Regions from separate parts of the Paraburkholderia sp. Cy-641 genome, predicted to be linked through region 3. Evidence: riboswitches for the same ligand, from Rfam matches in the RefSeq annotation. Region 3 holds a riboswitch; each other region holds the start of a gene.
The links. Region 3 has a riboswitch for cobalamin ahead of cobG (precorrin-3B synthase). Riboswitches for the same ligand answer to the same signal wherever they lie in the genome.
Positions count from the first base shown of each region.

Region 1: linked by a shared signal. The riboswitch ahead of cobW (cobalamin biosynthesis protein CobW) and the one ahead of cobG (precorrin-3B synthase) in region 3 are both predicted to bind cobalamin.
Region 2: linked by a shared signal. The riboswitch ahead of F3J20_RS20455 (TonB-dependent receptor) and the one ahead of cobG (precorrin-3B synthase) in region 3 are both predicted to bind cobalamin.

Region 1 is NZ_VWWM01000010.1:5,229-11,072, forward strand. It holds gene cobN (cobaltochelatase subunit CobN) at 1-1,878, opposite strand, end outside; gene cobW (cobalamin biosynthesis protein CobW) at 1,885-3,003, opposite strand; cobalamin riboswitch at 3,124-3,404, opposite strand; cobalamin riboswitch at 3,484-3,724, shown strand; gene F3J20_RS31805 (hypothetical protein) at 3,782-3,961, opposite strand; gene F3J20_RS07740 (cobalamin biosynthesis protein) at 3,968-4,540, shown strand; gene cobO (cob(I)yrinic acid a,c-diamide adenosyltransferase) at 4,537-5,139, shown strand; gene F3J20_RS07750 (cobyrinate a,c-diamide synthase) at 5,143-5,844, shown strand, end outside.
Region 2 is NZ_VWWM01000038.1:2,507-8,350, forward strand. It holds gene F3J20_RS20430 (SIMPL domain-containing protein) at 102-830, opposite strand; gene F3J20_RS20435 (EVE domain-containing protein) at 1,093-1,551, opposite strand; RNA gene ssrS (6S RNA) at 1,683-1,864, opposite strand; gene F3J20_RS20445 (cell division protein ZapA) at 2,042-2,356, opposite strand; gene F3J20_RS20450 (ATPase) at 2,353-2,712, opposite strand; cobalamin riboswitch at 2,921-3,181, shown strand; gene F3J20_RS20455 (TonB-dependent receptor) at 3,271-5,271, shown strand; gene F3J20_RS20460 (iron ABC transporter permease) at 5,299-5,844, shown strand, end outside.
Region 3 is NZ_VWWM01000003.1:78,351-84,194, reverse strand. It holds gene F3J20_RS02690 (precorrin-2 C(20)-methyltransferase) at 1-73, opposite strand, end outside; gene F3J20_RS02685 (precorrin-8X methylmutase) at 74-700, opposite strand; gene cobG (precorrin-3B synthase) at 693-2,180, opposite strand; cobalamin riboswitch at 2,318-2,497, opposite strand; gene cbiE (precorrin-6y C5,15-methyltransferase (decarboxylating) subunit CbiE) at 2,685-3,923, shown strand; gene F3J20_RS02670 (cobalt-precorrin-5B (C(1))-methyltransferase) at 3,923-5,125, shown strand; gene F3J20_RS02665 (cobalt-precorrin-6A reductase) at 5,122-5,844, shown strand, end outside.

The sequences.
Region 1 (5,844 bases), on a different contig from region 3:
TTCGAGGTCCTGCAGCGGTCCATAGTTTTCGGCGCGCGTGAGCGGCGGCATCAGATGATCGACGATGACCGCCTGCGCGCGCCGCTTGGCCTGGCTGCCCTCGCCCGGATCGTTGACGATGAACGGATACAGATGCGGCATCGGCCCGAGAATCAGATCGGGCCAGCACGCCTCGCTCAGCGCGACGCTCTTGCCGGGCAGCCATTCGAGGTTGCCGTGCTTGCCGACGTGCACGACCGCGTCGATGCCGAACTGCCGGCGCAGCCAGAAATAGAACGCGAGATACGCATGCGGCGGCACGAGTTCGGCATCGTGATAGCTCGCGTAATCGCCCTGCTCGCGCGAACGCGCCGGCTGAATGCCGACGAATACGTGCCCGCAGCGCCAGCCCGCGATCATGAAGCGCCCGCGCCGCAGCGTCGGGTCCTGCTCGGGCAGGCCCCAGCGCGCGATCAACGCGTCGCGCACGCTCGCCGGCAGCGCGTTGAAATGCGCGAGGTAGTCGTCGAGTGCAAGGCTTTGCAAGGCTGGACGCAGATCGCGCACAACGGGATCGTTGGTCACGCCTTCGGTGAGTTTCTGCAACAACGCAGCGCCGTTTTCGGGCAATTCGCCAACACGATAGCCCTCGCCGCGCAGCATCGACAGAATGCCGACCACCGAAGCCGGCGTATCGAGCCCGACGCCATTGCCGATGCGCCCTTCGCTCATCGGATAGTTCGCGAGAATCAGCGCGAGCTTCTTGTCCGCATTGTCGAGCGAACGTAGACGGCACCAGCGGCGGCTCAGTTCGGCGAGAAAACGCACGCGTTCGAGGTCGGGCTGATAGCGGACCACGTCGACCTCGGTATGCGGACAACGATAGGCGAGCCCCTTGAAGCTGATCGCACGCGTGATGATGCGGCCGTCCACTTCCGGCAGCGCGATATGCATTGCGATGTCGCGCGAATTGAGGCCGTGATTGTCCTTGAGCCAGTCCTCGCGATTGCCGCCGCTCAGGATCACCTGCAACACCGGCGCGTCGCCGGCCAGCGCGAGCGGCTCGGGGTCGTCGATCGCGGACGCGGCGAACGCGGTCGTATTGAGCACGAGTGCAGCATCGTGCTGCGCGCACAGCGACTGCACGACTTCGCGGCTCACCGCATCTTTCAGCGACGTGATCGCGAGCGGCAGCGGATTGAGCCCTTGCGCTTCGAGCGCGTCGATCAGCGCATCGAACACCGCGGTATTGGCAGCCTGCAGATGCGCCTTGTAGAACAGAATCGCGACCACAGGCGCGTCCTGGCGCCAGCGCGCCTGCCAGTCGGCGATGGTCGGCGTGTCGTGCGCGGGATGATAGAGCGACGCGGCCGGCAACGCGCGCGGCGGCTCGGGCTCGCGTCCCCAATCGAGCGCGCGATAGGCGATGCAGCGCAGGAACGCCTCGGCATTCTGCGGGCCGCCCTCGCGCAGATAACGCCACAACTGATGGCACAGCTCGGCGCTCGCGGTACTGCGCGCGAGCAGGTTCGGGTCCTCCTGCAAATCGCCGGAAAACATCGCAAGCGTTTGCTGCCTGCGCTGCGCGAGCGCGACGACCTGCTCGATGCCGTACGGCCAGTAAGCCTCGCCGCCGAGATGATCGACCACGACGACGCGTGCATGCTGCAACACGTCGTCGAGATAGAAATCGACCGACGCCGGCTGCCGCAAATAGGTGACGTTGGCGAGCCGCAGGCTCGGGAAGCCGTCGCCGAGACGCGGCACCACGCTCGCGAGCAGCGACAGCGTGGTGTCGGCGGAACTGAGCACGACGATATCGGCAGGCTGCTGATCGATACGGATCACGCCCTGCGTATCGTCGACGAAACCGCCCGGCGTCGTGCGTAGCAGATGCATGAGCGCTTACGCCTGGTGTGCGGCAACGCTCGCGGGCGCAGGAGCGGCGGCGTCGAGTGCCGCGTCGAACGCGCGTTGCAGCGTGGCCTGATCGAGGTCTTCGCCGATCAGCACGAAACGGCTGCCGGCGTGCGCGCCGCCGTCATTTTCACCGGCCTGCCAGCGCCGGTCGAAATAGCTGTCGAAGCGCCGCCCCACGCCCTGAATCACGAGGCGCATCGCCGCGCCCGGCAACGCGGCAAAGCCCTTCACGCGATAAATCGTGTGGCCTTCGACAAGCGTCTGCAATGCGGCGATCGCCGCGTCGCGCGACGACACGCGCGCTTCCACGACGACCGAATCGAATTCGTCGTGGTGGTGGTCGGGATCGTCGGCGGAACCGTGATGATCGTGGCGCAGGTGGATCGTCTCTTCCGAAGCCGCTTCGAGCCCGAGCAGCGTGTGCAGATCGAGCTGGCCCTGCTGCGCGCGCACGATCTTCACCTGCGGCGGAATCTCCCCGCGAATCAGCGCTTCGACCGCGCGCTGCTGCGCATCGTCGACGAGGTCGGTCTTGTTCAGGATCACGAGATCGGCCGCGGACAACTGATCTTCGAACAGCTCGTGCAGCGGCGATTCGTGATCGAGATTCGGATCGGCCTTGCGCTGCGCATCGACGGCGACCGGGTTCGCGGCAAACTGGCCGCTCGCGGCAGCCGGACCATCGACGACGGTCACGACCGCGTCGACCGTGAAGCTGTTCTTGATCTGCGGCCAGTTGAACGCCTGCACGAGCGGCTTCGGCAATGCGAGACCCGAGGTTTCGATCAGCACGTGATCGATTTCGCCGCGGCGCTCGACGAGCTTTTCCATCACCGGAAAAAACTCTTCCTGCACGGTGCAGCAGAGGCAACCGTTCGCGAGTTCATACAGTTGCCCTTCGGTTTCGACGCCGTTTTCATCGCAGCCGATGCCGCAACCCTTGAGGATCTCCCCGTCGATGCCGAGTTCGCCGAACTCGTTGACGATCACCGCGATGCGCTTGCCGCCCGCATGCTGAAGAATGTGCCGCAGCAGCGTGGTTTTGCCGCTGCCGAGAAAGCCCGTGACGATCGTGACGGGGATCTTGCGCAATTGAGTTTGCATCGTGAGGTTCATCCGAAGGCGTTGCGCCGCGCATGCCGGAACGAGCGCCGGCGTTGCCGCGACAACGGAAAACAGAAAGCGGAAAGTGAGGTCGTGAACGCGACGCCGCATCCCCGTGGCGTCCGTCCTGCATCTTCGGGCCGGTATCCGGGCTGGCGAAAGCGCCGCTTCCCCTTCCCGGCCGAGTGGTTTCTCGACCAGTGGTGATATGCCGACGCAGCCTTGCGCGTGGACATCGAAGCCGGCTCCGCGGTGGCCGGCCATGCAGCCGATACCGCTTTTCGCTTACCGTTGCGGGGACAGCACAGGTTGGCCCGTTCCAGAGCAGGTGGGCTCCCTGTTTCCCGTTTAACTGCACGCGCATGGATGCGCGCGCGAGCACCAGAAGTGCGTGCGAGTGTAGGCCCACGGCCATGCGCAGTCAAGGAAAGGACACCGCGTGAAGCGCCGCGCGCGCTTATCCGGCGGGGCGCCATGTGCTATCGTATGCGCGCGTTTGGTGCCCGCACATGCGCTCGCGTGTGCAGTTAAACGGGAAACAGGCAGCGCGTCATGCGTTCAATCTGTGCTGTCCCCGCAACGGTAAGCGACCTGCGACGCGAGCGCCGTTCCGGCCGCGTCGCACATGCGTTTTTCGCGCCACTGTCCGATGAATCCGGACGGGAAGGCAAAGCGCGTGAGGCCGCCAGCCCGGATACCGGCCAGACGCGGAGGCGGCGCCGCGTTCATCGCTGCGTTGCCGGCCGCCGGAATCCGCGGGGAACGGATGTGATGGCGTTCAAGCATGGCCGCGCCGCGCGTGGCGTTTTTCCACGGGGTTTTCGCCGCGAAAACGCAACGCGCCGCGCGATGGTCCAAGCCCGGATTCGCAGTACCGCATGACCTCGATCTTCCTTGCCGCGTGCGCCCTTGCAGGCAGCCGCCCTTTTTCCATTACCGCGAGGCGTTTGCCTTGCATGCCGCGATGACGCGCGCCTCGCTCGCCAGCGCCGGGCACGAGGCCTCTTGCGCTGACGCGAATGCCGAAGCCAAAGCCGATGCCGCTCGACACACCGGACGCCCGGGCAAGACGCTCGGCGTCGGCATCGGCTGTCGCCTCGGCAGTTCGGCGCAACAGATCGAAGCGGCGGTGCGCGCCGCGCTCGGCTCGCACGCGTGCGTCGCTTCTTTCGAACAGATTCACGCCGTCGCCACGCTCGACGCCAAAGCCCACGAAGCGGGCCTGCGCGAATTCTGCGCGCGTCATGCGCTGCCGTTGCAGGTGTTCAGCCGCGAGCAGATCGCCGCGGTGCCGGTCGCCACGCCGTCGCTGGCCGCGCAAACGCATCTCGGCGTCGATGGCGTTTGCGAACCCTGCGCGCTGCTCGCGGCGCAGACCCTGGCGGCTGCGTCAGCCGCTGCATCGCCCACACAGCCCGCGCGCCTGCTCGTACCCAAGACCGTGCACGACGGCGTTACCGTCGCGATCGCCTCGGCCAGCAGCGACGCCGACACCGCTCCAACCCAACCCGACACTCCCCAACAGGACCTTCGATGAAAACCGATCCCGAATCGCATCAACGCATGACCGAACGCCGCCGCGAGGGCCATGAAAAGAAACAGGCCGCCGCGACCGTCGAGAAAGGCCTGCTGATCGTCAACACCGGCACCGGCAAGGGCAAAAGCACGGCCGCGTTCGGCATGGCCGTGCGCGTGCTCGGCCACGGCATGCGCCTTGGCGTCGTGCAGTTCATCAAGGGCGCGCTGCATACCTCGGAGCGCGACTTTCTCGGCGCGATCGCACACTGCGATTTCGTCACGATGGGCGACGGCTACACCTGGAACACCCAGAACCGCGACGCCGACATCGCCACCGCGCGCAAGGGCTGGGACGAGGCGCGCCGGATGATCGAAAGCGGCGACTATCAGATGGTGATCCTCGACGAACTGAACACCGTGCTCAAGTACGAATACCTGCCGCTCGACGAAGTGCTGTCGGTCATCAACGCGCGCGCGCCGATGCTGCACGTCGTCGTGACCGGCCGCCATGCGCCGGACGCGCTGATCGAAGCCGCCGATCTCGTCACCGAAATGCGCGCGATCAAGCATCCGTATCGCGAGCAGGGCGTGAAGGCGCAGCGCGGCGTGGAGTTCTGAGCGATGCCGTCAGCGCCCGAAGCGACGCGCCGCCCGGCCTGTCCCGCGCTCTTTATCAGCGCGCCCGCCTCGGGCCAGGGCAAGACCACGATCACGGCGGGGCTCGCGCGCCTGCACCGGCGGCTCGGACGGCGCGTGCGCGTGTTCAAGACCGGCCCGGACTTTCTCGACCCGATGATCCTCGCGCGCGCGAGCGGCGCGCCGGTGCTGTCGCTCGATCTGTGGATGGTCGGTGAAACCGCGTGCCGCAACCTGCTCGCGCAGGCGGCGGCCGAGGCCGATCTGATCCTGATCGAAGGCGTGATGGGCCTGTTCGACGGCACGCCGAGCAGCGCCGATCTCGCCGCGACGTTCGGCGTGCCGGTGCTCGCGGTGATCTCCGCGCAGGCGATGGCGCAGACCTTCGGCGCGCTCGCGTTCGGGCTCGCGCGCTTTCGGCCCGAACTGCCGTTTCATGGCGTGCTCGCGAATCGCGTCGGCTCGGCGCGCCACGCGCAGATGCTGCAGGAAGCGCTGCCGCCCGAATTGCACTGGTGCGGGCACATCGCCGCGAGCGACGAAATCACGCTGCCCGACCGGCACCTTGGCCTGCACCAGGCAAACGAAATCGACGACCTCGACGCGCGCCTCGAGCACGCGGCCGATACGCTCGCGGCAACCGCGCTCGCCGAGTTGCCGCCGGCCGTCGACTTCGACTCGCCCGTG
Region 2 (5,844 bases), on a different contig from region 3:
TTTTCAGGACCTGCAAATAGAAACGCCACGGCATGAAGACATGCCGTGGCGTTTTTCCTTGCAGGTATGTGTGTTTGCGCGTTTGCGTTCCCGCGCGCGCGTTACTTCATCTGCACCGATCCCGACACGTTGACCGTCACCGTCGACGTGCCGCCTTCGAGCGGCATCGGCGCCACGCTCTTCGCTTCGGCGCCCATGGCACGCGCGCTCATCATCATGACCGGGCGCGGCATGACGCCGCCGTGATTCACATTGACCTCGCGGATCGAATAGCCATTAAAGCCGAATGCCTGCGCCGACGAAGCGGCCTGTTCGCGGAACGATCGGATCGCCTCGCCGGTGAGCTTTTGCTCGGCGGCACGCTGCGCTTCCGGCGACAGCGAGAAACTCACGTTGCCGACCTGCATGATCGATGCCATCTGTCCCGCGAGCTTCGATGCCGAACCGAAGTCGCGGGATTCGAGCACGACTTCGGCGCGGCCGCGCCACGTCGAAATGTGGCCATCGCGATCGGTGGATGGGAAGATCGAGAATGCGCCCGTGCGCGCCGTTACGCCGCTGACGCCGCGCGCCTTCTGCAAGGCGGCGTCGGCGCGCTCGTTCAGCGTGGCCGTGAGCGAGGACGGATCGCTCGCTTCCTGCTCGTAAAACAATGTGATGTCGACGACGTCCTGCGGGACTTCCGCGCTCGCCTGCGCATTGAGCGACAGCACGCCCGCGGGCTGCGGCATGACGCTTTGCGCGCGCGCGAGGGTCGGGGTCAGCGCGAGCGCGACAGGCGCGGTGCAGGCGAGAGCGAGTGCGAGGGCCCGTGCGGCTTGTTTCGTCATTGTTGAACTCCTTGTATGAACAGGTTGTGCACGTGTGACACAAGTGACATGTGATGGCGTAGGGGTTGCGGGTTCGCTTTCGCGACGGGCTGGCTCGCCGGCCAGGCGAAGCCCTTCAATGAGCCCTGCAACACGCGTGTCCGATCATTAGGCGCGGCTCGCGTTGTCTTGGTTCCCTAATTCGGCGTTATCCGCCATGTGGAGAACAACACGGTGCGTTCACCCGTTCGTCATAAGTCACGAGCGAACGCCGGATATGCCCTCAAACAAGCTGTTTTGTGATGAAACGCCATTCGGCTTCGGTCACCGGCGTGATCGACAGACGGTTGCCTTTGGCGAGCACACGCATGTCCTGCAACTCGGCATGCTCGCGCAGCGCAGCAAGCGGAATCAGCGGAATCTTCTTTTTGAACACGACGTCGACGAGCATCCAGCGCGGCGTTTCCTGCGACGACTTCGCGTCGTAGTACGGACTCTTGTTATCGAACTGGGTCGGGTCAGGATACGCGGTGGACGACACTTCCGCGATGCCCGCGATGCCGGGCTTGGGGCAGCTCGAATGGTAGAAGAGCACGCCGTCGCCGATCTGCATGGTGTCGCGCATGAAATTGCGTGCCTGATAGTTGCGCACGCCGGTCCACGGCAACGTGCGATGCGGTGCGTTGGCGAGATCGTCGATGCTTGCTTCGTCCGGTTCGGACTTCATCAGCCAGTAGCGCATGAATCGAATTGAACGTGAGGGATTGAACGACGCGCGCGAACCGGCGCCTGCAAAAAGCACCTGAAAGCAGCACCGGAAAACGCAGCCCAAAGAAAAACGGCATCGAACCGAAGTACGATGCCGTTCCAGATAAGGTCCCCGCCTTAGCCGCTAGGCCGGCATCCTGAACCGGGGGTTCAGAATTGGTCGCAGTTAGCAACACTTCGGGTACATCAGACAGAGTGACGCGCACGCCCGTGCTACAAATTTCCGCAACCGTGCACATGGCATTGGTTCAAGGAATATATGACCTTGGCGAACCAGGCAGGGAAGCTAAACCGATGAAGCTACAGCAGTTCAAACTTTAACAGAAGAACTCAAACGCTTGCGAGAGGTGCTCATGTGCTTTACCAACACCGCACACCCGCTTTGCAAAAAAGTACTGCGTTTCAAGTTACTTCGTTGAATTCACGACCGGTTCGACATTGGGTTCGAAGCCGGCTGTGACCGCTTACTGCAAGCTGTACTGTTCAATCACAGTACCGAGCTGTTCGTTCATTTGCTGCATTGTACGCCGGATTTCTTCAGCGGGAAATGCTTCTCCGTGTCGCACGCTGTTTTGCAGCTTAAGCAGTTCCGATGCCAGCGACAGCGCGGCCATGACGGCAATGCGATCCGTGCCGCGCACGTTGCTGCCGTTGCGGATTTTCTTCATTTCCGCATCGACGCGTGCGACCGCTTCGAGCAGGGCGGCTTCGGTTTCCGGCGAGCAGGCGAGACGATACGGTACGTCGAGAATCGATACTTCGATCTGCTTGGTGGTCATGCGTTTTCTCCGTGGCGGCTCACGTCGCTTTCCGCTTCCTCGGGTTCGGGTTGAGCGGAGTCGAGCAGATCGAGCTGGTTATCCGGTTCGCTGCTCGCGCGGGCACGCGGCAATTTCTCGAGAATCGCATTCAGGCGCACCTGAGCGTCGTCGATCTTGGCGGAGAGCGCATCGCGTTCCGCCTGCAGGGCATCGCGCTCCCCGCGCAATTGCGCGAGTTCCGCATGCGTGGCTTCGACTTCGGCACGCGTGTGCGCGAGTTGTTCTTCGAGCGCGAGCCGCGCTTCATGGTGGCGCTGGCTGATCGCAATCAGCTTGCCGATGTTCTGGGAGAGTGATTCGAGTTCGGTGAGCATGTGCTGCGTCCTCTAAAGACCTCGCATTTTAGCGCGGAATGTTACAGGTTCCGACAATTGTCTCGTTTCGAGACGTAACAACTTGGCTTTATGCAAGCATTTTCCCGACCATAAGATGAAAAACCGCTCGTCGATCGGACAATAACCTGCACTCAACGGCACGGCTCGCGCAGGGATTGACCTTTCTTGACGCTCGCCGGGGTCGCTCCTAAACTGGCCGCACTCTGGTGCCCGCGCGCGCTTTTCGGCGCGCGCAGTTAAACGGGAAGCAGGGCGCGCGCGGGGTTCGACACCGGCACGCGCGAACCTGCGCTGCCCCCGCAACGGTAAGCGACCGCATCTCGTCATGCAGGTCGGTCCTGATTGCAGGTCGAAGCTTAACCTGCAAGTGTGCCACTGCGCGTCACGCGTGGGAAGGCGGGGCCGATGTGTCGCAGCCCGGATACCGGCCAGAGGGAGAGGACGTCCCCCGCGAAAACGTTAAACATCGGGGGCGCCTCGTTACGCGGCGGCCTGCGGGGAAGCGGGCTGCGCACGCTATCCACAGGACTCTCACCCATGCTGTCCCCCTTCGCCCGCGCGGCGCTGCTCGCGTTCGCGGGTCTGCCGCCCGTCGTGCATGCGCAGACTGCCGGGACCACGGCTGCCGCGTCGGCGGCGTCTTCCGTGCCGGCCGATGTTGCATCGCCCGTTGCTTCGCCGGCTGCTTCGTCGGCCGCATCATCGGCTTCAGCTTCGAGCGCGTCCGCCGATGCGAATACCGATGCCGATGCGAGCCCCCGCGCGAACCCGCCGGCCACCGTACTCTCGCCAGTCGTCGTGACCGCCGAACGCGGACCGCAGGCACTCGCCGATACGATCCCGCCGACCACGCTGTTCGATCAGCAGGACATTGCCGACACGACCGCGACCGATCTGCCCGGCCTGCTGCAGCTCGCGCCCGGCGCGCAAATCTCGCGTACAGGTGGCCCCGGTTCGACGACGAGCCTCTTTTTGCGCGGCGCGTCGTCGACGCAATCGCTGGTGCTGATCGACGGCGTGCGCGTCGATTCGGTGAGCCTCGGTTCCGCGCAACTCGCGCAGATTCCGCTCGACCAGGTCGATCACGTCGAGGTCGTGAACGGCAATGTCTCGGCGTTGTACGGCTCGGGTGCGATTGGCGGCGTCGTGCAGGTGTTCACGAAAGATGGCGGCGATCATCCGCCGCGCTTCAATTTTTCGCTGGGCTACGGCAGTTATCACACGCAGACGCAAACCATCGGCGTCAATGGCGCGCTCGATCAGGACGGCCGCACGACCTTCAGCATCTCGCTCGCGCGCACCAAAACCGATGGCTTTTCCTCGCTCGATCCGCTGCAAGCGCCCGGCGCGAATCCGAACGCGAACGGCAATCTGAACGAGAGCCTCTCGGCATCGCTGCGTCACAAGTTCAGCGACAGGTGGGACGCCGGCGTCACCTATTTCCAGTCGAACGGCAACAACAGCTACGACAACGCCTATGGCGAGCCGACCGATCTGAACAACCTCTATAGCAAGGTGCGTCAGGTCTCGGTGTTCGCGAACGGCAAGCTGACCGACTGGTGGACCACGCATTTCACGGTCGCCGAGGGCGACGACCGCAGCGTGTCGAATACCAACGGCATCGACAACGGCCGCTTCGATACCGACAATCGCCAGTACACCTGGCAGAACGATTTCGCGCTGGCCGCGAACCAGAAGCTGCAACTCGGCTACGAGCATCTCGATCAGAGCCTCGATTCCGATACGTTCGCGGCGCCCAACCGTCACGTCGATTCGGTATTCGCGGGCTATACCGCGCGCTTCGGCCGCAATCAGATTCAGGCTAACGTGCGGCGCGACCAGTACTCCGATTTCGGCGGGGCGAACAGTTACTATCTCGGCTATGGCTTCGACATCACCTCGCACTGGAAGGCAACCGCAAGCTATTCGGACGCGTTCCGCGCGCCGAGCTTCGACGATCTGTACTATCCGTTGAGCGGCAATCCGTCGATCCGGCCCGAGCGCAGTCATTCGGTCGAAGCGGGTTTGCAGTACGCATCGAACCTGCTCGGCGTGGTGCGTGTCAGTGCCTTTCAGACGCGCTATACGAATCTGATCGATTACGTGCAGACGATCCCCGGCATCTATCTGGCCGAGAACGTCGGGCACGCGAAAGTGCAGGGGCTCGAAGGATCGTGGAGCGGGCATGTCGGCAAGACCGACGTGCGCGCCTCGCTGACGCTGCAGAATCCCGTCGATCTCGACAACGACGTCGACCTCGTGCGGCGCGCGCGACGCTTCGGCTCGCTCGCGATCAATCGCAGCATCGGCGGCTGGCGCGTGGGCGGCGAGTGGATCGTGAGCGGCCCGCGCGTGGACAGCACCGGCAATCTGGGCGGCTATGGCATCGTGAATCTGTCGGCGCGCTACAACATCACGAAAGCGTGGTACGTGAGCGCGCAAATCGAGAATCTGCTGAACAAGGACTATGAAACGGCCTACTCGTATAACTCGCCGCGACGCGGTGCCTACGTCACGCTTGGCTGGCAGCAGCAGTAACGCACGCACCGGCGTGAGCGCGCGCGCATGAATCGCGCGCCGGGCTCGCTGCCGGCTGCCGGCCACGTCACGCCTACCATGCGCACGATGAACGCAAGGCGCGCGGCCGCGATCTGGCTCGGACTCGCGGTCATCGCCCTGGCCGTGCTGGTCGCGTCGCTCGCGCTCGGCAGCGTGCCGCTCGCGCCATCGCGCGTGCTGGCCGCGTTGATGCCGTGGCATGCCGGACCCGCGCGCGCCGACGACCTCGCCGGCGAGATCGTGCGTACGTTGCGCTTGCCGCGCGCGCTCGCGGGCTTCGCGTGCGGGGCGTTGCTCGCGCTCGCCGGCGCGCTGCTGCAGGTGCTGTTGCGCAATCCGCTGGCCGAGCCGTATGTGCTCGGCGTATCGGGCGGCGCGGCGACGTTCGCGCTCGTGGCGATGATCGCGGGCGGCGCATGGTGGATCGTCGATGCGAGTGCGTTCGCCGGTGCGTTGGTGTCGATCCTGCTCGTGCTTGGCCTCGCGCGGCGCGAGTTATGGCGCGGCGAACCGCAGGACACGTCGCCGCGGCTGCTCCTGACCGGTGCGGTG
Region 3 (5,844 bases):
CCCGGGTTGCCGTATGCCGCGTCGCCAGGGAGGTCGCTTGAGTTGTCGTTTGAGTCGTCACCTGTGCCGTCATTTACTCGATCTCCGTTGCGAGCGCGTTGACCGCCGCGGCCGCCATCGCGCTGCCGCCGCGCCGTCCGTGCACGACCACGTAGGGCACGCCGCGGCTGTTTTCCGCGAGCGCCGCCTTCGATTCGGCCGCGCCGACGAAGCCGACCGGAAAGCCGAGAATCAGCGCGGGCTGCGGCGCGCCCGCATCGAGCATGTCGAGCAGATGGAACAGCGCGGTCGGCGCATTGCCGATCACGACGACGCTGCCGGCGAGGTGCGGGCGCCACAGCTCGAGCGCGGCGGCCGAGCGCGTATTGCCGATCTCGCGCGCGAGCGCGGGCACGTTCATGTGCGTGAGCGTGCAGATCACCGCATTGTCGGCGGGCAGCCGCGCGCGCGTGATGCCCTGCGCAACCATGCCCGCGTCGCACAGGATCGGCGCGCCTTGCGCGAGCGCCACGCGGCCCGCCGTGCCCGCGCCGGCGGAGAACGCGAGGTCGTCGATCACGTCGACCATGCCGCACGCGTGGATCACGCGCACCGCGAGTTTTTCGAGGTCGGCGGGAATGCGTGACAGGTCGGCCTCGGCGCGAATCGTCGCGAAGGATTGGCGATAGATCTCCTGACCGTCGCGGATGTAATCAAGCATCGGGTTTATTCCTGACGAGACGCGCGAGCAGGTCGGCGGCCTCGTCGATCGTCAGTGGGGGTGCGACGCAGTGGCCGAAACCGGAGCGGCCGTCGCGTCGATAAAGGTCGTAGACGCCGGGCGCGGCGGCGAGCAGCGTGTACGGCGTGCAATGCGCGGCCGCGCACGAGCGCGGGCAGCCGCTCAGATGCACGTCGACGCCGGCGGGCAGTCGCGCGGCCAGTTGCAGCGCGTCGGCCTTGGTGTCGGCGAGACTCTTCGCGCAGCCTGGCGAGCCGGTGCAGGCGATCACGTGCGTGATGGCTTGGGCGGGATCGCAGGCGAGGCCGAGCGCGCCTAGCTGCGCGAGGACGGCAGGCACGGCCTGCGTCGGGATGTCGGGCAGCAGCACGCTTTGCCACGGGGTGATGCGCAGCGTGCCGTTGCCGTATTGCTGTGCGAGCGCGCCGAGGCCCTGCAGCGCCGCGGCGCTCAGACGCCCGAGCGGCGGCTGGCCGCCGACGTGCCAGGTGTGTGCGCCGCGCTGTGCGTGTGCGCCGAGGCGCAGCGCGGCGTCAGCGCGAAGAGGGCGTTGCCAGTGCGCGAGCGAGGCGTCGCGGGCGAGCGGGAAATCGACGTAGCGCTGCGCGTGTTCGAGGATCGCGTCGGCGGAGTGCGTGGCGAGCAGGTCGCGCATGCGGGTGGCGTGGGTGTCGGCGTTGGCGTCGGCGAGATCGAGGAACGTGTGCAGCAACGCGCGTACGAGCGCCAGGGCATGCGATGGTGCAACGGCAGCAAGGGGGCGGGGGCCGGCGAGGTCGCGGCGAGTGCCGGTGTCGGCACCAAGGTCCGCCCCATCTCCCGGGCATCCCGCGAGCCCGAACACGAAGCGCACGCCGCCTTCATCCGCCGACGCCGCGAGCCACACATCGTGCGGATGATCGACCCGCGCGAGCCGTTCGCCGCCGTCGAGCAGCAGGGCGAATTTCGGCGACAACGCCGCGAAGCGCGCCTCGTCTTGCAGCAGCGCGAGCAATTCGGCGCACAACGGCCTCGTATCGATCAACGCAGACGGATCGCGGCCGGCGGTGGGGCTGGTCATCACGTTGCGGATGTCGTCGGCGAAACCGAGAGCGGTGGTGTCCGGAGGAGCGTTTGCGTCGTTCGCGTCGAGCGGGGAAGAGCAAGAGCCAGCGGCCGAACCGGAAGCAGGAGCAAAAGCAGGATCAAAAGCGCACAGAGAACCCGCCCCCGGCCCCAACCCCGCTTCGATCAACTCTCCGCTCAACGCCGCCTCATGCCGCTCGCGCACGCCGCGCAGCTGCAGATTCGCGCGATTGGTCAACTCGATCACGCCGTTCGCGTGCCGCGTGCTCGCCTCGGCGATCGCGCGCGCCTGCGCGGCGCCGAGTTCGCCGCCCGGCAGCTTGATCCGGCAGAGGCCGCCGTCGCGCGCGGCGACGATGCGCAGCAGCCCCGGACACGCCGAGGGCCGCGACATCGGAAGCGCGTGGGGCAAAACGGTTGAGGGCGAAGCTCGATTCAAGACGGACACCGGGAATAGCGTCGCGCAACGGCCCGAGCAGGCCGCGTCGCGGACCTTGCTGCGGCATCGGTACACCCCGCCCGATGTTGGCTGGCACGAACAGTTGCGCCGGCAGGTCTCCTGGCTCGCAGGTCATGGTCCGCCGCGGCCTTCCCGGTCGAACCAGTGGCGCGTGGCGCAGGCGGACTCGCTGCATACAGTTGCGGGGGCAGCCACATCGTTACTGTGTTCCCTCTTGGGCCCCGAAGGGCGCCGGCGGCTGTATTATGCCTTTTTTCGAACCGCGCAACGAGGCTGGGCGCTTTGACTGGCGCGCCTCGGCGCGCTTTCGAAGGCTTCGCCGGCCGCGCTGCCGGACGGCTTTCGTAGGCGTTTCGGGCATGCTTTGAGCCTGTTTTTGAGCCTGTTCCAAGCGCCTTTTCAACCGCTTTTCCAACGACAAACGATGAGGATGGATGCATGCCGGCATGGCTGACCGTGGTGGGCATTGGCGACGACGGCTTCGCCGGATTGGGACGGCCCGCGCGGCGTGCTTTGCTTGGCGCCTCGGTGGTGTATGGCGGCGAGCGGCATCTCGCGATGCTGCCGGCGCGGCTTGCCGCGCGCCGCGCCGCATGGCCGCGTCCGTTCGATCTCGCGCCGCTGCTCGCCGAGCGTCCGCACGCGGTGTGCGTGCTGGCGAGCGGCGACCCGATGCTGTTCGGCGTCGGCGCGACGCTCGCGCGGCAGTTGCCGGCCGGCGAGTTGCGCGTGCTGCCCGCGCCGTCGTCGTTGTCGCTCGCGGCCGCGCGGCTCGGCTGGCCGTTACAGGACGTCGCGACGGTGTCGCTGGTGGGCCGGCCGCTCGCGGCGCTGAACGCGCATCTGCATGACCGTGCGCGCCTCTTCGTGCTGAGCGCCGATGGAGGCACGCCTGCGGCGCTCGCGGCCGCGCTCGTCGCGCGCGGCTTCGGCGCGACGCGCATGAGCGTGCTCGAACATCTCGGCGGCGAGCGGGAACGGCGCATCGAGGGCCGCGCCGATCAATGGCCGGCCGGCGAGATGGCCGCGCTCAATCTGATCGCGCTCGACTGCCGCGCGTCCGCGCATGCGCCGCGTCTGCCACTGAGCGGCGGCCTGCCCGACGACGCATTCATTCACGACGGCCAGTTGACCAAGCGCGATATCCGCGCGATCACGCTCGCGCGCCTCGCGCCGGCGCCCGGCGAATTGCTGTGGGACGTCGGCGCGGGCAGCGGCTCGATCGGCATCGAGTGGATGCGCGCGCATCCGGCCTGCCGCGCGATTGCGATCGAAGCGCACGAGATGCGCCAGGGCTTTATCGAGCGGAATCGCGATGCGCTCGGCGTGCCGGCGCTGCAACTCGTGGCCGGCCGCGCGCCCGCCGCGTTGCAGGGGCTGCCCGCGCCGCATGCGGTGTTTATCGGCGGCGGCGTGAGCGAGCCCGGTGTGCTCGACACCTGCTGGGCGAGTCTGCGCAACGGCGGCCGGCTCGTCGCCAATGCGGTCACGCTGCAAGGCGAGGCGGCGCTCGTCGCATGGCGCGAGCAGCATGGCGGCACGCTCACGCGTATCGCGCTCGCGCAGGCGCAACCGCTCGGCGGTTTCGACACGTGGCGCCAGGCGTTGCCGATCACGCTGCTCGAAGCGACGAAGCCGGCCGATGCGTCGCCGGATAACCGGTCGGCCGATTCGTGATGCGCGACGAGACTCCCGAACAGCCGGCGCCGCTGCGCAGCGGCTACACGACCGGTAGCTGCGCGACGGCGACCTCGCTCGCGGCGGCGCGGCTGCTGCTCGCGGGCGTGGTCAGCGAGGTCGCCGAGATCGTGCTGCCGAAGGGCCAGCATGTACCGATGCGGCTCGTGTTTTGCCGGTTCGTGGCGCGGGGCGATGAGGGCGGGACGCAGGACAGCGGGTTAACGGGCACGCATGGCAACGAACATGACAATGAACAAGCGGGTGTGCAAATAAACCCGCAAGCAAGCCCGCACAGCGGACGGATCGCCGAAGCCGGCACGATCAAGGACGCCGGCGACGATCCCGACGTGACCCACGGCGCGGTCGTCTTCGCGCGCGTGCGCCTCGTGCCCGAGCCCGGCGTGATTTTTCGCGCGGGGCCCGGCGTCGGCACGGTCACGCGCGCGGGGCTCACGCTGCCGGTCGGCGAACCGGCGATCAACCCGGTGCCACGCCAGATGATGACGCGGCATCTGAGCGAACTCGCCGCGCAGCACGCGTACCGCGGCGGCTTCGAGGTGACGGTCGGCGTCGAGGGCGGCGAAGAACTGGCGCTGAAAACGATGAACCCGCGCCTCGGCATTCTCGGCGGGTTGTCGATTCTCGGCACGACCGGCATCGTGCGGCCGTTTTCGTGCTCGGCGTATATCGCGTCGATCCATCAGGGCATCGACGTCGCGCGCGCGAACGGCTACACGCATCTCGCCGCCTGCACCGGCAACGCGAGCGAGGACGCGATGCGCGCGCACTACGGCCTGCCCGATATCGCGCTGATCGAAATGGGCGATTTCGTGGGCGCGGTGCTAAAGCATATGAAGCGCGCGCCGGTCGAGCGGCTCAGCATCTGCGGCGGCTTCGGCAAGCTCAGCAAGCTCGCGGCGGGCCATCTCGATCTGCATAGCCGCAATTCGAGCATCGACCTCGAACAGCTTGCGGCATGGGCCGCCGCGCATGGCGCCGACGCCGCGCTGCAAGCCGCGATGCGCGCGGCCAACACGAGCCAGCAGGCGCTCGCGCTAGCGCATGCGCAGCAGGTGCCGCTCGGCGATATCGTCTGCGCGCGCGCGTTGGCCGTCGCGCGTGAGATCGTGCCGCCGCAGGTCGGCGTCGAGACGTTTGCGATCGATCGCCAGGGCAAGCTGGTCGGAGCCGCGCGATGATGCGGGTTCTGCTGCTCGGCGGCACCGGCGACGCGCTGAAGATCGTGCGCCGGCTCGGCCCCACGCACGTGTACAGTCTCGCGGGTCTCGGCAAGGTGCCCGACGATTTGCAGTGCGCGGTGCGCGTCGGCGGTTTCGGCGGTGCCGACGGCCTCACGCGTTACCTCGAAAGCGAACGGATCGGGCTCGTGATCGACGCGACCCATCCGTACGCGGCGCAAATCAGCGCCAACGCGGCGCAGGCGAGCCGCGCGGCGCACGTGCCGTGCTGGGCACTGCGCCGTCCGGCGTGGCAGCCGCAAGCCGGCGACGACTGGCGCATGGTCGGCGACTGGCACGAACTGACGGCGGCGCTCGCGCCGTTCAGGCGGCCGCTCTTCACGCTCGGGCGCGAACCGCTCGCGCATCTCGACGAAATCCCGCCGCATCAGTTCTGGACCGTGCGCGTGCTCGACCCGCACCCGGACACGGCGCGCTCGCGCACGCTCGCGGCGCGCGGGCCGTTCACGCTCGATGGCGAGCGCGCGCTGTTCGCGCTGCAGGCATTCGACGTGGTCGTCAGCAAGAACAGCGGCGGTGGCGCGACCGAGGCGAAGCTCGAAGTCGCGCGCGAACGCGGCCTGCCGGTCGTGATGCTGCGGCGTCCGCCACTGCCGCCGGCCGAGCGCGAGTTTGCCGCCGTTGCCGATCTGCTTGACGCATTGCGTACGGTTGGCGCG